Regions from separate parts of the Bacillus atrophaeus genome, predicted to be linked through region 2. Evidence: riboswitches for the same ligand, from Rfam matches in the RefSeq annotation. Region 2 holds a riboswitch; each other region holds the start of a gene.
What was found. Region 2 has a riboswitch for thiamine pyrophosphate ahead of AAHT65_RS13985 (Ykof family thiamine-binding protein). Riboswitches for the same ligand answer to the same signal wherever they lie in the genome.

Region 1: it holds a riboswitch for thiamine pyrophosphate, as region 2 does, so the genes downstream of both, AAHT65_RS15105 (acetylornithine deacetylase) here and AAHT65_RS13985 (Ykof family thiamine-binding protein) in region 2, are expected to answer to the same signal.
Region 3: it holds a riboswitch for thiamine pyrophosphate, as region 2 does, so the genes downstream of both, tenA (thiaminase II) here and AAHT65_RS13985 (Ykof family thiamine-binding protein) in region 2, are expected to answer to the same signal.
Region 4: it holds a riboswitch for thiamine pyrophosphate, as region 2 does, so the genes downstream of both, thiT (energy-coupled thiamine transporter ThiT) here and AAHT65_RS13985 (Ykof family thiamine-binding protein) in region 2, are expected to answer to the same signal.

Annotation. Positions count from the first base shown of each region.
Region 1 covers NZ_CP154443.1:2,959,874-2,964,060, forward strand. The annotation lists gene sigG (RNA polymerase sporulation sigma factor SigG) at 1-517, shown strand, start outside; gene AAHT65_RS15100 (ABC transporter ATP-binding protein) at 678-1,472, shown strand; TPP riboswitch at 1,483-1,588, shown strand; gene AAHT65_RS15105 (acetylornithine deacetylase) at 1,676-2,959, shown strand; gene AAHT65_RS15110 (YlmC/YmxH family sporulation protein) at 3,036-3,281, shown strand; gene pgeF (peptidoglycan editing factor PgeF) at 3,446-4,187, shown strand, end outside.
Region 2 covers NZ_CP154443.1:2,746,999-2,751,185, reverse strand. The annotation lists gene AAHT65_RS13995 (ATP-binding protein) at 1-1,111, opposite strand, end outside; gene AAHT65_RS13990 (response regulator transcription factor) at 1,115-1,792, opposite strand; TPP riboswitch at 1,895-2,006, shown strand; gene AAHT65_RS13985 (Ykof family thiamine-binding protein) at 2,104-2,718, shown strand; gene AAHT65_RS13980 (ECF transporter S component) at 2,699-3,298, shown strand; gene AAHT65_RS13975 (energy-coupling factor transporter ATPase) at 3,285-4,187, shown strand, end outside.
Region 3 covers NZ_CP154443.1:2,605,273-2,609,459, forward strand. The annotation lists gene AAHT65_RS13125 (monovalent cation:proton antiporter family protein) at 1-1,356, shown strand, start outside; TPP riboswitch at 1,418-1,526, shown strand; gene tenA (thiaminase II) at 1,664-2,371, shown strand; gene tenI (thiazole tautomerase TenI) at 2,349-2,966, shown strand; gene thiO (glycine oxidase ThiO) at 2,950-4,059, shown strand; gene thiS (sulfur carrier protein ThiS) at 4,059-4,187, shown strand, end outside.
Region 4 covers NZ_CP154443.1:212,355-216,541, forward strand. The annotation lists rRNA gene AAHT65_RS01240 (16S ribosomal RNA) at 1-1,354, opposite strand, end outside; TPP riboswitch at 2,059-2,160, shown strand; gene thiT (energy-coupled thiamine transporter ThiT) at 2,259-2,837, shown strand; gene AAHT65_RS01250 (class D sortase) at 2,874-3,458, opposite strand; gene AAHT65_RS01255 (processed acidic surface protein) at 3,523-4,187, opposite strand, start outside.

The DNA.
Region 1 (4,187 bases), 210 kb from region 2:
TAAGTTTTCAACATATGCTGTACCGATGATTATCGGAGAAATCCGCAGGTATTTACGCGATAACAACCCGATACGCGTCTCTCGGTCGCTGCGGGATATCGCATACAAGGCGCTTCAGGTAAGAGAACGGTTGATCAGTGAGACAAGCAAGGAGCCGACAGCAGAGGATATCGCCAAAGTCCTTGAAGTACCGCATGAAGAAATTGTGTTTGCGCTGGATGCCATCCAAGATCCGGTTTCTCTCTTTGAACCGATATATAATGACGGCGGGGATCCTATTTATGTCATGGACCAAATCAGTGACGAGCGCAATAAAGATACACAATGGATTGAAGAACTCGCTTTAAAAGAAGGCATGAGAAGACTGAACGACAGGGAAAAAATGATTTTAAGAAAACGTTTCTTCCAAGGGAAAACACAAATGGAAGTGGCAGAAGAAATCGGCATTTCCCAAGCGCAGGTTTCGAGGCTTGAAAAGGCGGCAATCAAACAAATGAATAAGAACATTCATCAATAATGGGCATGATGAAGCCTTTAAAGCAAACCCTTGCTTTAAAGGCTTTTTATATTGGGGAGCGCAGGCAGTTTACGTTTCGGAAAAAGTAAGGTATCCTAGTTCGTACAAAGTTTTATGAAAATTGAAACAGTTCAGCGGATTTATGAAAAGGAGGGCCATAATGATTTTACAGCTTGACCGCGTGTCGTTAAAACGAAGCGGGAAATGGATTCTAAAAGATATAGACTGGAAAGTGCAGCAAAACGAAAATTGGGTGCTTTACGGCTTAAACGGCGCGGGGAAAACGGCGCTCTTAAATATGCTTTGTTCTTATTATTTTCCCACTTCTGGAGATATGCAGGTGCTAGGGCATGAGTTTGGGAAAACTGAGCTTGGTGATAAGCTCAGACGGAAAATCGGACTGGTGTCTGCCGGCCTTCAGCAAAAATTGTACCCTGCAGATTCAGCATTTGAAATTGCGCTTAGCGGGGCGTATGCTTCAATTGGCTTATATGAAACACCGAGTAAAGAAATCAGAGAAAAAGCTATCAATCTTTTAAAAGATTTGGGAGCCATCAGCTATGCGGACCGCCGTTACGAAACGCTCTCTCAAGGAGAAAAACAAAGGGCGCTGATCGCGAGAGCGCTCATGGCGGACCCTGAACTGTTAATATTGGACGAACCGGTTACAGGCCTTGATTTTATGGCGCGGGAAAACCTGTTAGACACGATTACATACATCGCAGGAAAAGAAAATGCTCCGTCGATTCTGTATGTGACTCATCATGCTGAAGAAATTTTGCCTGTATTCGATAAAGCCCTTCTATTAAAAGAAGGAGAGGTATTTGCAGCAGGCGATATAAAGGAAATGCTTTCTGACGATTTACTTTCATCATTTTTCGATATGCCGATCGACGTATTATGGAATAATGGCCGTCCGTTTTTAACAAGAGCCAAACAAACCACAAATGCCTGATAATTAAATATGTTCATCCTAGGGGTGCTTATCTTTGAGCTGAGAGAGACGTGTGTCTCAACCCTGATTGACCTGATCTGGATCATGCCAGCGGAGGGAAGCGGTGAAAAAAAGCGGAGTACGCAGCACGTCTGCGCTCCGCTGCTTTCATGAGCCGTTTCATATACAATGAAGCGGTTTTTTATATGACAAAAAAGGAGCGAATGACATTGAATAAACAAATAGATGCTTTATTGCAAAAGGCTGAGGAACAAAAGAATGAACTGATTAAGCTTGCGAAAACATTAATTTCTTTTCAAACACCGGCGCCGCCGGCCAGAAACACAGACAAAATTCAATCATGGATTGCCGGGTTCTTGAGAGAAATGGGCTTTTCAATTGACAAGTGGGAGGTTTATCCGGGAGACCCCAATGTAGTGGGAGTTTTAAAAGGAACAGATTCAGACAGCCATCAAAGCTTAATTATTAACGGGCATGTGGATGTGGCTGAGGTGGATGAAGAAGGCTGGGAGCATGACCCGTTTCATTTTGTTGAAAAAAACGGCTGTTTGATCGGCAGAGGTGCAGCTGATATGAAAGGCGGGATGGCGAGTGTGCTTTTCGCTTTGAAATTGATTCGTGAAGCGGGGATTGATCTGCCGGGAGATGTGATTTTACAATCTGTCATCGGTGAAGAAGTAGGAGAGGCCGGAACTCTGGAGTGCTGCAAACGAGGTTACCGCGCCGACTTTGCCGTTGTTGCTGATACAAGCGATCTGCATATTCAAGGACAAGGCGGCGTCATCACGGGCTGGATCGAATTGAAAAGCCGCCAGACCTTCCATGACGGCACAAGGCGGAACATGATTCATGCGGGCGGAGGAACCTTTGGGGCAAGCGCGATCGAAAAAATGGCTAAAATCATACACGGGCTTGGCGAGCTGGAGCGCCACTGGGCGATTATGAAAAGCTATCCCGGCTTTAAGGCCGGCACGAACACGATCAATCCGGCTGTAATAGAAGGCGGAAGACACGCTGCTTTTATCGCGGATGAATGCCGTTTATGGATTACCGTGCATTTTTATCCGAATGAAACACATGAGGAAGTAGCTGCGGAGATAGAGGATCATATTAATCGATTGAGTGATAGTGATGTGTGGCTGAGAGAAAATCGACCTGTCTTTACGTGGGGCGGCTCTTCTATGATAGAAGACAGAGGAGAAATTTTTCCCGCTCTTGAAGTTGACCCGCACCATCCTGCTGTTTCAGAGCTTACAGCTTCACACCGTCATATTAAACAAACAAATCCGGTTATAGATGTTTCCCAGTCAGTAACAGACGGCGGCTGGCTTTACAACGCAGGAATTCCGAGTGTCATTTACGGTCCCGGAGATTTGCACAATGCCCATGCCGTAAATGAAGAAGTCTCAATTGAGCAGCTCGTTGATTATACGAAGATTATGCTCAGCTTTATTATCAAATGGTGCAGCACCCGCAAAGAACAATGAAATTTACACATGCTTGACAAGGTTCAGCCATCCCGTTCATATAATAAGAAAAAGAACGGACAAAGGACGTGATGGAATGATCAGCATTTCTGAATTTCAAGTAAAGGATGTTGTGAATGTATCTAACGGCAAAAAATTAGGAAGCATCGGTGACATCGACATAAACGTCACCACTGGAAAAATTCAAGCCATCATTCTCGGCGGAAATGGAAAAGTTCTTGGTTTTTTCGGAAAAGAAGAGGAAATGATCATTCCTTGGCGAAATATAGTTAAAATCGGGGAAGATGTCATCCTGGTTCGTTTGAGTGAACCGAAAGACTGAACGCTTTTGCGGCGCTTTTTCTGTTAAATGCCGGAAAACCCGCTTCCTTCCGGCACATTTATTCATTAAATTTGAAAAACGCCGCTAAACGAATGCATAAAGATGTGGTAAAATAAGTGGGAAATTACACATTTCAATAATGTTTGTCGAAAGGTTGGATCATCATGAATACATACCACCCATTCAGTCTCACCACCCCCTCGACACTCATGATACAAGACTGGAATCAAACGAATCAAAAAAACGCAAAGATCATTGCCGGATTTACTACGAAAAACGGCGGTGTCAGCAAGCCGCCTTTTGAATCGTTAAATACAGGATTGCATGTTCATGACAAAGATGCAGATGTTGTTGAAAACCGAAAAAAAATCGCCGGGTTGTTTGATACTGATTTACAATCATGGGTATTTGCCGATCAGACACATGAACATCATGTCCGAAAAGTGACGCATGAAGACGGCGGAAAAGGGGCTCGCGAGTACTCATCCGCTTTTAAAGCAACGGACGGGCTCTATACATGCGAAAAGAATGTATTTATGGCCTTATGCTTTGCCGATTGTGTGCCTCTGTTTTTTTATGACCCGGTCAGATTGCTTGTCGGGATCGCCCATGCCGGGTGGAAAGGGACTGTGAAACAGATCGGCCGGGAAATGGTCAAACGCTGGACAGATGAGGAAGGCTCCCGGTTATCGGATATACAGGCTGTCATCGGCCCGTCTATCAGCGCCGGCTGTTATACGGTTGATGACCGTGTCATCACTGAAGTCAACGCGCTCCCTTTTTCCGCGGAACACGCCGTGAATGAGACGGGACCGGGGCAGTACCAACTCGATTTGAAGGAATTAAACAGACTGATTCTTATAGAAAGCGGCATCAGTAATGAAAATATTTCAGTGAGCGGGTTAT
Region 2 (4,187 bases):
TTTTCCCGGCCAAAACTTTAATAGGCTCTGAACTGTATTTGATGGCATTATCGAGTAAAATGGTCAGCAGCTGTTTCATGCGTTGTTCGTCCGCTGTCACATATAAACTTTCCCATTCGGTTTCCAGCATCATATCCCGCCCATAGACGCTTTGTAAGGTTTGAATAACAGAACGGGCCAAATCGATGATGTCTATCGTTTTCACATCCAGCTTCATGTCTTTCTGGTATTTGGCAAGGGTGAGAAGCTGATCCGTCAGTTTTGTCATTTTTATGGCTTCAGAGTGAATCGCCTCGACCGATTCTTTTAGCACCTCCGGTTTTTGCGCTCCCCACCTTTTGATTAGGCTGCTGTAGCTTTCGATAACGGTGATAGGGGTTTTCAGCTCATGCGAAGCATCCTGAACGAACTGCTGCTGTTTTTCATAATGCTCTTTCAGCATCTCCGCCATTTGATTAAATGTAAGCCCCATTTGGTATAATTCATCGTGTGACTGTCCCTTAAGCGAAATCGTTTTGAAGGTTTTTTCTCTTTGGATATCTTTCATCGTCTTTATCAGTTTTCTGATTGGATTGACAATGCGCCGGGCCAGCAGACTGCCAGCAAAGTACGAAGCGATGCATACCGCTGCGCTTGCCGTGATTAAAATAATCCGCAAAAGCAGCAGGCTCTCTTCCGTGTGCTCCTCTCTTTCAATGAGCTGAAGCGAGACGACTTCGCCATCTGACCAAATGACCGGTACAGCCGCGACGGCGTACAGCCTGCCATTCTGCTTTGTCACTTCTTCGGTCTGCCCGCTATGAAACACTTTCGGAAAATTCTTGTATGCTTTGTCTTTTGTCACTATGATAACGGCCTTTTTGTCTTTATCAACAACTCTGACCATCCCGTTAGCCGGAAGGTATGCCTGGAGCATATCCTCAAGGGCCACCCCTTCTGATTCAGCGGTATGGAGAGCTTCTGCAATATTGGCCGTTTCTTCGGCTAACCTTGACGCATCTTTTGACGTCAAGGCAGATGAAAAAATAAGATACACTGCCGTATGAATCAATATCAGCAATATGAAAAGCGATAAAGACGTATACAGGTGGATTTTGGTCTTTAGATTCATCGTCTACTCCTTGATTGCATATCCGACCCCGCGGACTGTGTGGATCAGCTGTTTTTCGTATGGGTAGTCCAGCTTTTTTCTAATATAGCGTATGTACACATCTACTACATTTGTATCTCCCAAATAATCAAACCCCCACACGGAAGTAAGAATTTGTTCACGCGTGAGCACCTGCTGCGGATGCTTCAGCATAAATACGAGCAGATCGAATTCGCGCGGCGTTAATTCAACCTCTTGATCCGCCCGTTTGACCTCACGCGTTTTTTCATTCACTTGCAGATCACCAAGTGATAAAAATGTGCCGGGATCTGATCCGTTTTGCCGGAGCGCCGCCCTGATTCTTGCCAAAAGCTCTTCAATTTCAAACGGCTTGGTTACGTAATCATTTGCTCCGATGTCCAAGCCCGTTACCTTATCAGGTATACTGTCTCTCGCGGTTAATAAAATAACAGGCGTATGCATGTCTGTTTTCCGCAATCGGCGGAGCACTTCAAGACCGCTGAGACCGGGCAGCATGACATCAAGCAGAACCAAGGCGAACTTTTCTTCTAATGCAGCGTGCAGACCCTCAGTGCCGGTTTCTTTAATAGTGGCCTTATATCCTTCATATTCTAATTCCAGCTGAAGCACTCTTGCGATTTTTTCTTCGTCTTCCACAATTAAAATGTGCCCTTTTTCCACATCCTATCACCCTTTCCTTGCTCTATATGAAAAAAATGATCATCCCTGTTTACAAATCCTATCTTATCATCTATGATGATCTCAAAATAAAAAATTGTATATGGAAAGCACTAGGGGTGCTATTTTGGCTGAGATAAAACGCGGCAACACGCGTTTTGATCCCTTATAACCCGATCTGGATAATACCAGCGTGGGGAAGTGCAGGATGACCGATACGACGCCTTTTTTTGCGTCTTCCGTTCTATGACTGCATATTCCCTATGGATATGCAGTTTTTTATTTTCCCAAAAAACAACCAGGAGGTCGGAGAAATGAACAACGTATGCGGCACAAGCAGAATCGCCGGTTTTCGATTTTCTTTATACCCGATGACAGATGATTTTATCAATGTGATCATGTCGGCGCTGAAGGAAACCGATACATCAAAGGTTTGGAAGAAGACAGATCATATCAGCACATGCTTTCGCGGGAAAATGGATCATGTATTTGACGCCGCCAAAGCTGTATACCTTCACGCAGCCAAAAGCGGAAAGCACATCGTCATGAACGGAACCTTTTCTATCGGCTGCCCGGGTGATACACAGGGTGATTCGTTTCTTTTTGAAGATGGCAAAAGATTGAATGACGAAAATACCCGTGAGATCCGAGCGGAGGCCCCTTGTCAGTTTGCGCTCTATCCGATGAATGAACTGGATTATATGGGCATCATTTCAGAAGCGGTCGATATCGCTAAAGCGCAAGGCACTTTTGTGCAGGGTGTGCATTATGCAAGCGAGCTTGACGGAGACGCTCACGATGTGTTCCGCACATTGGAGGCCGCATTCCGGCTCGCAGAAGAAAAAACAAATCATGTGACGATGACTGTGAACTTCTCGGCAAACAGTCCGTCAAGAAAGCAGGGATCAAATGAAAAGCTGGAAGGTTAGAGAAATTGTTGTTATGTCTGTAATCAGTGTTGTATTTGCCGTTATTTATTTATTATTTACGCATTTCGGAAATGTGCTTGCAGGTTTTTTCGGTCCGATGGGCTATGAACCGATTTACGGCATCTGGTTTATCGTATCTATTATTGCCGCTTATATCATCAGAAAACCCGGCGCGGCGCTCATTTCAGAAACCATTGCCGCGTTTGTTGAATGCCTGCTCGGCAATCCGTCAGGTCCGATGGTGATTGTGGTGGGACTTGTTCAAGGCCTCGGGGCTGAAGCGGTCTTTTTTGCCGCGCGCTGGAGAGTGTATTCTCTCCCTATTGTCCTTCTTGCCGGGATGGGCTCGTCAGTGACAAGCTTTATTTATGACTTATTCGTGGCCGGATATGCTGCACTGTCGCCGGGCTACTTGCTGCTCATGCTCATCATTCGTCTGTTTTCCGGAGCGCTTCTTGCAGGCCTTCTCGGAAAAGTTATCAGTGACTCACTCGCCTATACCGGCGTATTAAACGGCATGGCGCTCGGAAAGGAACTCAAGAAGAAACGGAAACAGGTGTCCCAGCATGCAGGGTTCTAATGAGCTCCTCAGCATCGACCGCCTGACTTTTTCCTACGAAGAAGATGAAAAGCCGATTTTTAAAGACTTGACGTTTCAGCTTCAAAAGGGAGAACGGGCACTATTGCTCGGGCCTAGCGGATGCGGCAAAAGCTCGCTGGCCCTCTGTATAAATGGCCTTTACCCAGAAGCTTGTGATGCGGCGCAGACTGGGCGCATCTCACTTTTCCAAAAAAATATTGAAGATTTTCAAGCTTCTGAAAAGCCCTCTTTACATATCGGAGTGGTCTTTCAAGATCCAGACCAGCAGTTTTGCATGCTCACGGTTGAAGATGAAATCGCTTTTGGGTTGGAAAACCTGCAAATGCCCAAGGAAGAAATGAAAGAGAGAATCGATGATGTATTAGTAAAACTCGATTTAACCGGCTTGAAGAATCAAACTATCTCAGCCCTGTCCGGGGGAACAAAGCAGAAAGTCGCGCTGGCTTGTATTTTGGCGATGGAGCCTGATCTTATTATTCTGGACGAACCGACTTCTCTTCTTGATCCTCATTCAGCACGCAGCTTTGTTCACATGATAAAGGAGCTGCAGGAGGAAAAGGGCTTCGGGCTTCTCGTCATTGAACACCAGCTTGACGAGTGGGCCCCTTGGGTGGAACGGACAATTGTGCTTGACGCATCGGGACAGAAAGTGATGGATGGTGAAACACCGGATATCTTTCAATTCCGTTCAGAAGAACTGAAAAAGATCGGCGTTGCCATTCCTCATGTCGCAGCCATGCAGGAAAACTTGAGCGCACCATTTACTTTGTCAAAAGAGATGCTGTTTACACAGCCGGTTCCCGCTTTCAAAGAAGGCAAGAATCTCCCTCTGACTGAGGATGTGTTAGAGGTAAACAGGCTTTCGTTT
Region 3 (4,187 bases), 140 kb from region 2:
ATTTTGCTTGTGGCTGTCATTGCTGACTTGGTTACTATGATTCTTCTCGCTGTTTTTGCTTCCTTGTATGGGAACGATAATGGAAACATGTGGCTCTTAATGATTTTGTTTGCAGCCGGAGTTGTGCTTTATTTCTTCGGGCGGATCTTTAAGCATCGTTCTTTCGTGGAGTCGATGTCAAAAGGAACGATCCAAATTGGTACACGTGCGATTTTCACGTTGATTATCGTCCTTGTCGCATTGTCTGAATCACTTGGAGCTGAAAATATTCTCGGCGCATTTTTAGCTGGTGTGCTTGTTTCTCTGCTTTCGCCGAACAAAGAGCTGGTGCAGCAGCTGGATTCCTTCGGCTACGGCTTTTTGATTCCGATTTTCTTCGTGATGGTCGGTGTTAAATTAGACATTTGGTCGCTTTTTCAGGACCCATTGATTTTAATCATGATTCCGCTTCTCTTAATCGCGCTGCTATTGAGCAAAATCCTTCCTGTCCTTTACTTGAAAAAATGGTATGACAACAGGACGGTATGGGCATCGGGCTTTTTATTGACGTCTACGCTTTCTCTTGTCATTGCGGCTGCGACGATTGGAGAACGCCTGCATATCATCAGCGCGAATATGTCAGGGGCGCTGACTTTGGTTGCTGTCATTGCAAGCATTATAACGCCTGTCGGCTTTAAGAAATTGTTTAAAAGAGAAGAGGAGCCGGAGGAGAAAAAGACCATTACGTTTATTGGCGCCAATCAGATGACGCTGCCGGTAACATTGGAATTACCTGAGGAAGAGTATGAAGTCAGGGTGGTCCACGTATATCAGGAAAATGCAGAAGAAAAGCTGTCAGACTCTGTTTTCAGCGTGGAAACCATTTCTGATTATGAGCGTGAAACCCTTGAGTCACATGGGATATTTGAGACGGATGTCCTCGTTGTGGCGACAGGTAATGAAGATGTAAATGCTGATATTGCTCTTTACGCCAAAGAAAAAGGAACGGAACGCGTCATCGCAAGCGTCGGCTCAGTTGAACATGAAGCTGAATTAAAGGAGGAAGGCATCAATACTTTTTCCATTTTGCTTTCCACTAAGACACTGCTGCGTGCGCTTATCGAGGCTCCTGGTGTTATGAAGTTGCTCACAAACCAGGAATCTTCGCTGTACCAAATTAATATGGAAAACAGCAAATACGATGGTGTAATTTTGCGTGAATTCCCTCTAACGGGAGATGTCATTTTTGTCAGGATTTTCAGAGGGGTGGACAGCATTGTTCCCCATGGAGATACAAGGCTTCAATCAGGTGACCGTCTGATCGTGACCGGATCACGTAAGTATGTGACGGAAATGAAAAGAACACTGGAAGGATAAACCTTGACCAAAAATGGATTCATGTTAATATAGAGGTGCAGTAAAAATTAAAATATAATTGTATGACCACTAGGGGTGCCCTTCAAAAGGGCTGAGATAAAAGTGAGACTTTTAGACCCTCATAACTTGAACAGGTTAAAACCTGCGTAGGGAAGTGGAGCGGTATTTGGGTTATTTTATCTATGCAAATTCCAAACCACTTTTCCTTTCGGGAAAGTGGTTTTTTTATTTTTCAGAATGGAGGAATGACATGATGAAGTTTTCGCAAGAGTGTCGTCAGGCAGCAGCAGAATGGAGGAATGACATGATGAAGTTTTCGCAAGAGTGTCGTCAGGCAGCAGCAGAATGGTGGGATGGAAGCTTTGTCCATCCGTTTGTGCAGGGAATTGGTGACGGAAGCCTCCCGATTGACCGGTTTAAATATTATGTTCTTCAAGACTCTTATTACTTAACGCATTTTGCAAAGGTCCAGTCGTTCGGTGCTGCATATGCCAAGGATCTTTTTACGACGGGGCGAATGGCAAGCCACGCGCAAGGCACATATGAATCGGAAATGGCGCTGCACCGAGAATTTACAGAGCTTTTGGAAATCAGTGAAAAAGAGCGTGAGGAGTTTAAGCCGTCTCCTACTGCGTATTCTTATACCTCCCATATGTACCGTTCGGTGATGAGCGGGAACTTTGCGGAAATTTTGGCTGCTCTTTTGCCATGCTATTGGCTTTATTATGAAGTGGGCGAGAGGCTGCTTGAATGTGATCCGGGTCATCCGATTTATGAAAAATGGATAAATACCTATGGCGGCGACTGGTTTAAACAGCAGGTGGAAGAACAGATTAACAGATTAGATGAATTAGCGGAAAGCAGCACGGAGGAAGTCCGCGCCAAAATGAAAGAGAATTTTGTCATTTCCAGCTATTACGAGTACCAATTTTGGGGAATGGCCTACCGAAAAGAAGGCTGGTCGAACAGCGCCGCAAAAGAGGTGGAGAAACTTGGAGCTGCACGCGATAACTGATAATTGCCAGCGTGTTGAACATCTCGCGGCTTCGATCATTGCCGTTAAAGATGAGGTTGATTTCATTCATATCAGAGAACGGTCAAAATCGGCCGATGATATCCTGAAGCTGCTTGAGCTTATTTATCAAGGTGGTGTTGAGAAGCAAAAGCTGATTGTGAATGATCGGGTGGATATTGCGCTCTTTGCCAATATTCATCGTGTTCAGCTGCCGGGCCATAGTTTTTCGGCAAAACGGGTGAGAGCGAGGTTTCCTCATCTTCATATCGGACGGTCTGTTCATTCGCTTGAAGAAGCCGTTCAAGCAGAACGTGATGATGCGGATTACGTGCTGTTCGGGCATGTGTTTGAAACGGAATGCAAACAAGGTTTAGAAGGCAGGGGTGTGCAACTCTTGACAGAAATAAAACAAACGCTTGCGATACCGGTGATTGCATTAGGAGGTATAACGCCCTCTAGGATACCCGAAGTGAGACAAGCCGATCCCGCGGGGATTGCTGTCATGTCCGGAATATTTTCAGCGCCGGATCCTTTGGAAGCCTCCAGAAGCTATTCCCGCAAGCTAAAGGAGAACAAGTATGAAAAGGCACTATGATACAGTCATCATCGGCGGCGGGATCATTGGTTCAGCCATCGCTTATCATTTGTCAAAAGAAAAGCAAAAAACGGCTTTGTTTGAGAGCGGAACAATCGGCGGAAAAACAACGAGCGCAGCTGCGGGAATGCTTGGAGCTCACGCCGAGTGCGAGGCGCGGGATGCGTTTTTTGATTTTGCCATGTACAGCCAGCGTTTATATCAGGCGCTTGAAGCCGAGCTGAATGAACGGTCAGGCATTGATATCAGACGGCACAACGGCGGAATGTATAAGCTGGCGTTTTCAGAAGAAGACGTCGCTCGTTTACGGCAGATGGACGATTTAGACTCCGTAAGCTGGCATACAAAAGAAGAAGTGCTGGAGAATGAGCCGTATACGTCAAAAGAGATTGCCGGAGCCAGCCTGATTAAAGCTGATGTTCATGTTGAGCCTTTTTACGTATGCAAGGCTTACGCCAAAGCGGCAAGGCTTTCAGGCACTGAGTTGTATGAACACACATCCGTTACGGAAATAAAACGGGACGGAGATGCCGTCTGCATCACAACGACGGCCGGTGAAGTTTATGCGGATTATGTTGTCGTGGCGAGCGGGGTATGGAGCGGGCAGTTTTTTAAGCAGCTCGGTCTGAACCAAGCGTTTTTCCCTGTTAAGGGAGAGTGCCTTTCTGTCTGGAATGACGATTTTCCGCTTACGAAAACACTTTATCATGACCATTGCTATATCGTTCCGAGAAAAAGCGGCAGATTGGTCGTCGGGGCGACAATGAAACCGGGAGATTGGAGTGATAAGCCGGAACTTGGCGGACTTGAATCCGTTATGCAGAAAGCAAAAACAATGCTGCCGGCCATCCAATATATGAAGGTAGACCGTTTTTGGGCTGGGCTGCGGCCGGGAACTGGAGACGGCAAACCTTATATCGGCAGGCACCCGGAGGATAGCAGGATTCTATTTGCCGCAGGCCACTTCAGAAACGGAATTTTGCTGGCTCCGGCTACTGGTGAAGTAATTTGCGATTTGGTCATGGACAGAAAGGTCAATCAAAAATGGATAGACGCGTTTAGTATTGATCGCAAGGAGGCGGTTCAGGCATGATGCTTCAGCTGAATGGAAAACAAGTGGAATGGGACAAGGACACCGGCACTATCCAAGATTTACTCGCGTCCTACCAGCTTGAAAATAAAATTGTCATTGTGGAGAGAAATAAAGAAATCATTGATAAA
Region 4 (4,187 bases), 1.7 Mb from region 2:
CTAGCGATTCCAGCTTCACGCAGTCGAGTTGCAGACTGCGATCCGAACTGAGAACAGATTTGTGGGATTGGCTTAACCTCGCGGTCTCGCTGCCCTTTGTTCTGTCCATTGTAGCACGTGTGTAGCCCAGGTCATAAGGGGCATGATGATTTGACGTCATCCCCACCTTCCTCCGGTTTGTCACCGGCAGTCACCTTAGAGTGCCCAACTGAATGCTGGCAACTAAGATCAAGGGTTGCGCTCGTTGCGGGACTTAACCCAACATCTCACGACACGAGCTGACGACAACCATGCACCACCTGTCACTCTGCCCCCGAAGGGGAAGCCCTATCTCTAGGGGTGTCAGAGGATGTCAAGACCTGGTAAGGTTCTTCGCGTTGCTTCGAATTAAACCACATGCTCCACCGCTTGTGCGGGCCCCCGTCAATTCCTTTGAGTTTCAGTCTTGCGACCGTACTCCCCAGGCGGAGTGCTTAATGCGTTAGCTGCAGCACTAAGGGGCGGAAACCCCCTAACACTTAGCACTCATCGTTTACGGCGTGGACTACCAGGGTATCTAATCCTGTTCGCTCCCCACGCTTTCGCTCCTCAGCGTCAGTTACAGACCAGAGAGTCGCCTTCGCCACTGGTGTTCCTCCACATCTCTACGCATTTCACCGCTACACGTGGAATTCCACTCTCCTCTTCTGCACTCAAGTTCCCCAGTTTCCAATGACCCTCCCCGGTTGAGCCGGGGGCTTTCACATCAGACTTAAGAAACCGCCTGCGAGCCCTTTACGCCCAATAATTCCGGACAACGCTTGCCACCTACGTATTACCGCGGCTGCTGGCACGTAGTTAGCCGTGGCTTTCTGGTTAGGTACCGTCAAGGTGCCGCCCTATTTGAACGGCACTTGTTCTTCCCTAACAACAGAGCTTTACGATCCGAAAACCTTCATCACTCACGCGGCGTTGCTCCGTCAGACTTTCGTCCATTGCGGAAGATTCCCTACTGCTGCCTCCCGTAGGAGTCTGGGCCGTGTCTCAGTCCCAGTGTGGCCGATCACCCTCTCAGGTCGGCTACGCATCGTTGCCTTGGTGAGCCATTACCTCACCAACTAGCTAATGCGCCGCGGGTCCATCTGTAAGTGGTAGCCGAAGCCACCTTTTATGTTTGAACCATGCGGTTCAAACAAGCATCCGGTATTAGCCCCGGTTTCCCGGAGTTATCCCAGTCTTACAGGCAGGTTACCCACGTGTTACTCACCCGTCCGCCGCTAACATCAGGGAGCAAGCTCCCATCTGTCCGCTCGACTTGCATGTATTAGGCACGCCGCCAGCGTTCGTCCTGAGCCAGGATCAAACTCTCCGATAATGGATCGCAGATTAAGTTCGCCACATCCTGTGGTAACATCCGCGTGACCTGCATCGTGCAGGCCTTAGTTTGACTGACTACGCACATCGCTGTGCGATTTTTATGTTAAAACTTTGAATTAACAGGTACGTTTTGTCTTGTTTAGTTTTCAAAGATCATCTTGTCCGCCTCGTTTGAAGCAGCTTTATTACTATACCATTCAGCTTCTTTTATGTCAATAACTTTTTTTGATTTTTTTTGAAGCTTGTTGTTGTGTCACTGTTGTTTATCAGCGACGAATAATAATATATCATTCTGAAACATTTATTGCAATAGTTTTTTTAAAAAAATCTAGAATAAAATCAGAAACATAAATAAGGCAATTCTATTTATTCCTCTAAACTCTTTTAATCTCAGGGACTGATTGATTGAATACTAATTGAACACCGCATACTTCAGTGCTCAGTATTAGTGTTAAGTGCGTAAAAACTGGCACACCTGTTTACAGTGTGTCATCTCTTTTGGACTCATTTGAATTCACCTTACAACTACCCCTTTGAATATTTTCTTCTATATGAAGAGTAAACTAAATTTAGATTTTTAGAGAGACCGTTATAAGCTTATGCTTCAATGGACCGAACTGTATATGCTGCTGTTTTAATCACTTACATGTTATCTTGTTGTTTCTTTTATTTTCTTGTATAGTAGAAATGAACTAAATACTTGATGACCGCAAGGGGAGCATTAAAGCTGAGAGTGAACGGTTTCGTTCTGACCCTTTGAACCTGTTAGTTAACGCTGGCGTAGGGATGTGGCAAAGCCAAATGAATTGCAGAACGTAAAGCAGTGCGTGGAACTTTCCCCATCCTTCCCGCACTGCTTTTTTGTTTGTCCTTATGGATTGTCTAATGGAAGGGGAATTTTTATGAATCAATCAAAACAACTGGTACGCCTTATTGAAATTGCAATCATGACAGGGGCTGCAGTCATATTAGACATTATTTCCGGGATGTTTCTCCGGATGCCTCAAGGCGGATCGATCTCCATTATGATGATACCCATCTTTTTGATTTCGTTCCGGTGGGGAGTAAAAGCTGGCCTTACTTCCGGACTTCTGACCGGTCTTGTGCAGATTGCTATCGGTAATCTGTTCGCCCAGCATCCTGTTCAGCTTCTGCTCGACTATCTTGTCGCTTTCGCTGTCATAGGAATTAGCGGATTATTTGCTTCTGTTGTTTATAAAGCCGCTGTTTCAAAAGAAAAAGGGAAATTGATTGCTTCTGTCATTATCGCTGTTTTTATCGGGAGTTTTTTACGCTATGCCGCCCATGTCATTTCCGGCGCGGTGTTTTTTGGCAGTTTTGCCCCTAAAGGCACTCCGGTATGGATTTATTCTTTAAGCTATAATGCAACCTATATGGTGCCTTCTTTCATAATATGCGCTGTTGTGCTCTGTTTATTATTTATCACAGCTCCGCGTCTTTTACAGACAGAGAAGGCTTAACATTGCAAAAACCAGCGGAATCATTCCGCTGGTTTTTTATGTTTCCTCTAGATTCGCAACCAGTACATATCTTTCCGGAGCAGAGCCGATAAAGTCAAAGGGATAACAAGTCGATAATGTGAGCGTGGCACGCGGCTTAGGTACAATGATTGTTCGATCATCTGAATCTACAATTCGCACCTTTTTGACTTTATAAGTGAATGTGCCGTAGGATGCTTTTACGATTAACTTATCCCCTTTTCCAACTTCGCCCAGCTTTCTGAATACAGTATCACGGTGGCCGGCAAGGACCGAATTATCATTTTCACCCGGCAAGACGGAGCCTGCATAATGCCCTACTCCTTTTACAAGCTCGTCCTCATCCGTTCCATGGTAAATCGGCAATTCGGCGCCTATCTTCGGTATGACCAAATCGCCGATTTTTTCTCCCGTTTGAAAGGTTTCGTTAATTTCTTTAGCTTTTGTTTTTGGTTCTGCCGCCTTAGCGGTGCCTGAAGCATTTTTTTCATTTGCTGTTTGCTCTTTGAACTGGCCGAATTGAAACAGCGCGTAACCTTGTAATAGCTTCCATGCATTTGTGGAAGTAATATATAGACCTCCGGCTATTAGGCATATGGACAAAATAAAGACTGTTTTTCGTTTGTTAGATTGTTTAAAACGTTTAATGTGCGGTCACTCATTTCTTTTACTTCAATGATGCTGTTTTACGAAGTTTTCTTATCATAAGCAGTCCGCCGGCTAGCAATAAAAGCCCAAACATAGACCATTCCGCATAATGGCCTGCTGTTTTAGGGAGCTTGGCGCCTTTTACCGTTTTTTCCACCTGTGCGGCGCTGGTTTTTTTAGGCTTTGTTGACGTTTTGCTCTCTTTTACAATCTGTTCTGCTTTTCGGATATCGCTCCCGGTTTGATGTGCTGTTTCAGAGTCTACCATGTCCGCCGTAAAAATAGCGTCAAGCAGGAATTTTCCGTTCCAGTCATATAGTTCAACCAGAAGCTTGGACCCTTGGACCGGGTTGACAGACAACAGGCTCCGGGCTGTAAGTTCTTTTTTGCTGTTTCCATTAATGAGATAAAATTTCGTTTTCACTTGAAAAGTGTCTTGAAAATCGTTCATCACATCGAGCAGTTCCGCAATTTCGCCGGCAGATAGTTCACTGATGCTCGTAAAACTTGGCAAATCAAGCAGGCGGTCTGATAAAGCTAATAGCTTGTCCGAAAACTGAGGATCTTTTTTCTCCAAAGCGGACATATGCTGATAGAGATTCTCCAATTCATTTTGGTCGATGCCGATTTGGCTGAACAGTTTCATAAATTGTTCTTCCGCTTGCTTCTCTTCTAATGCTGCGG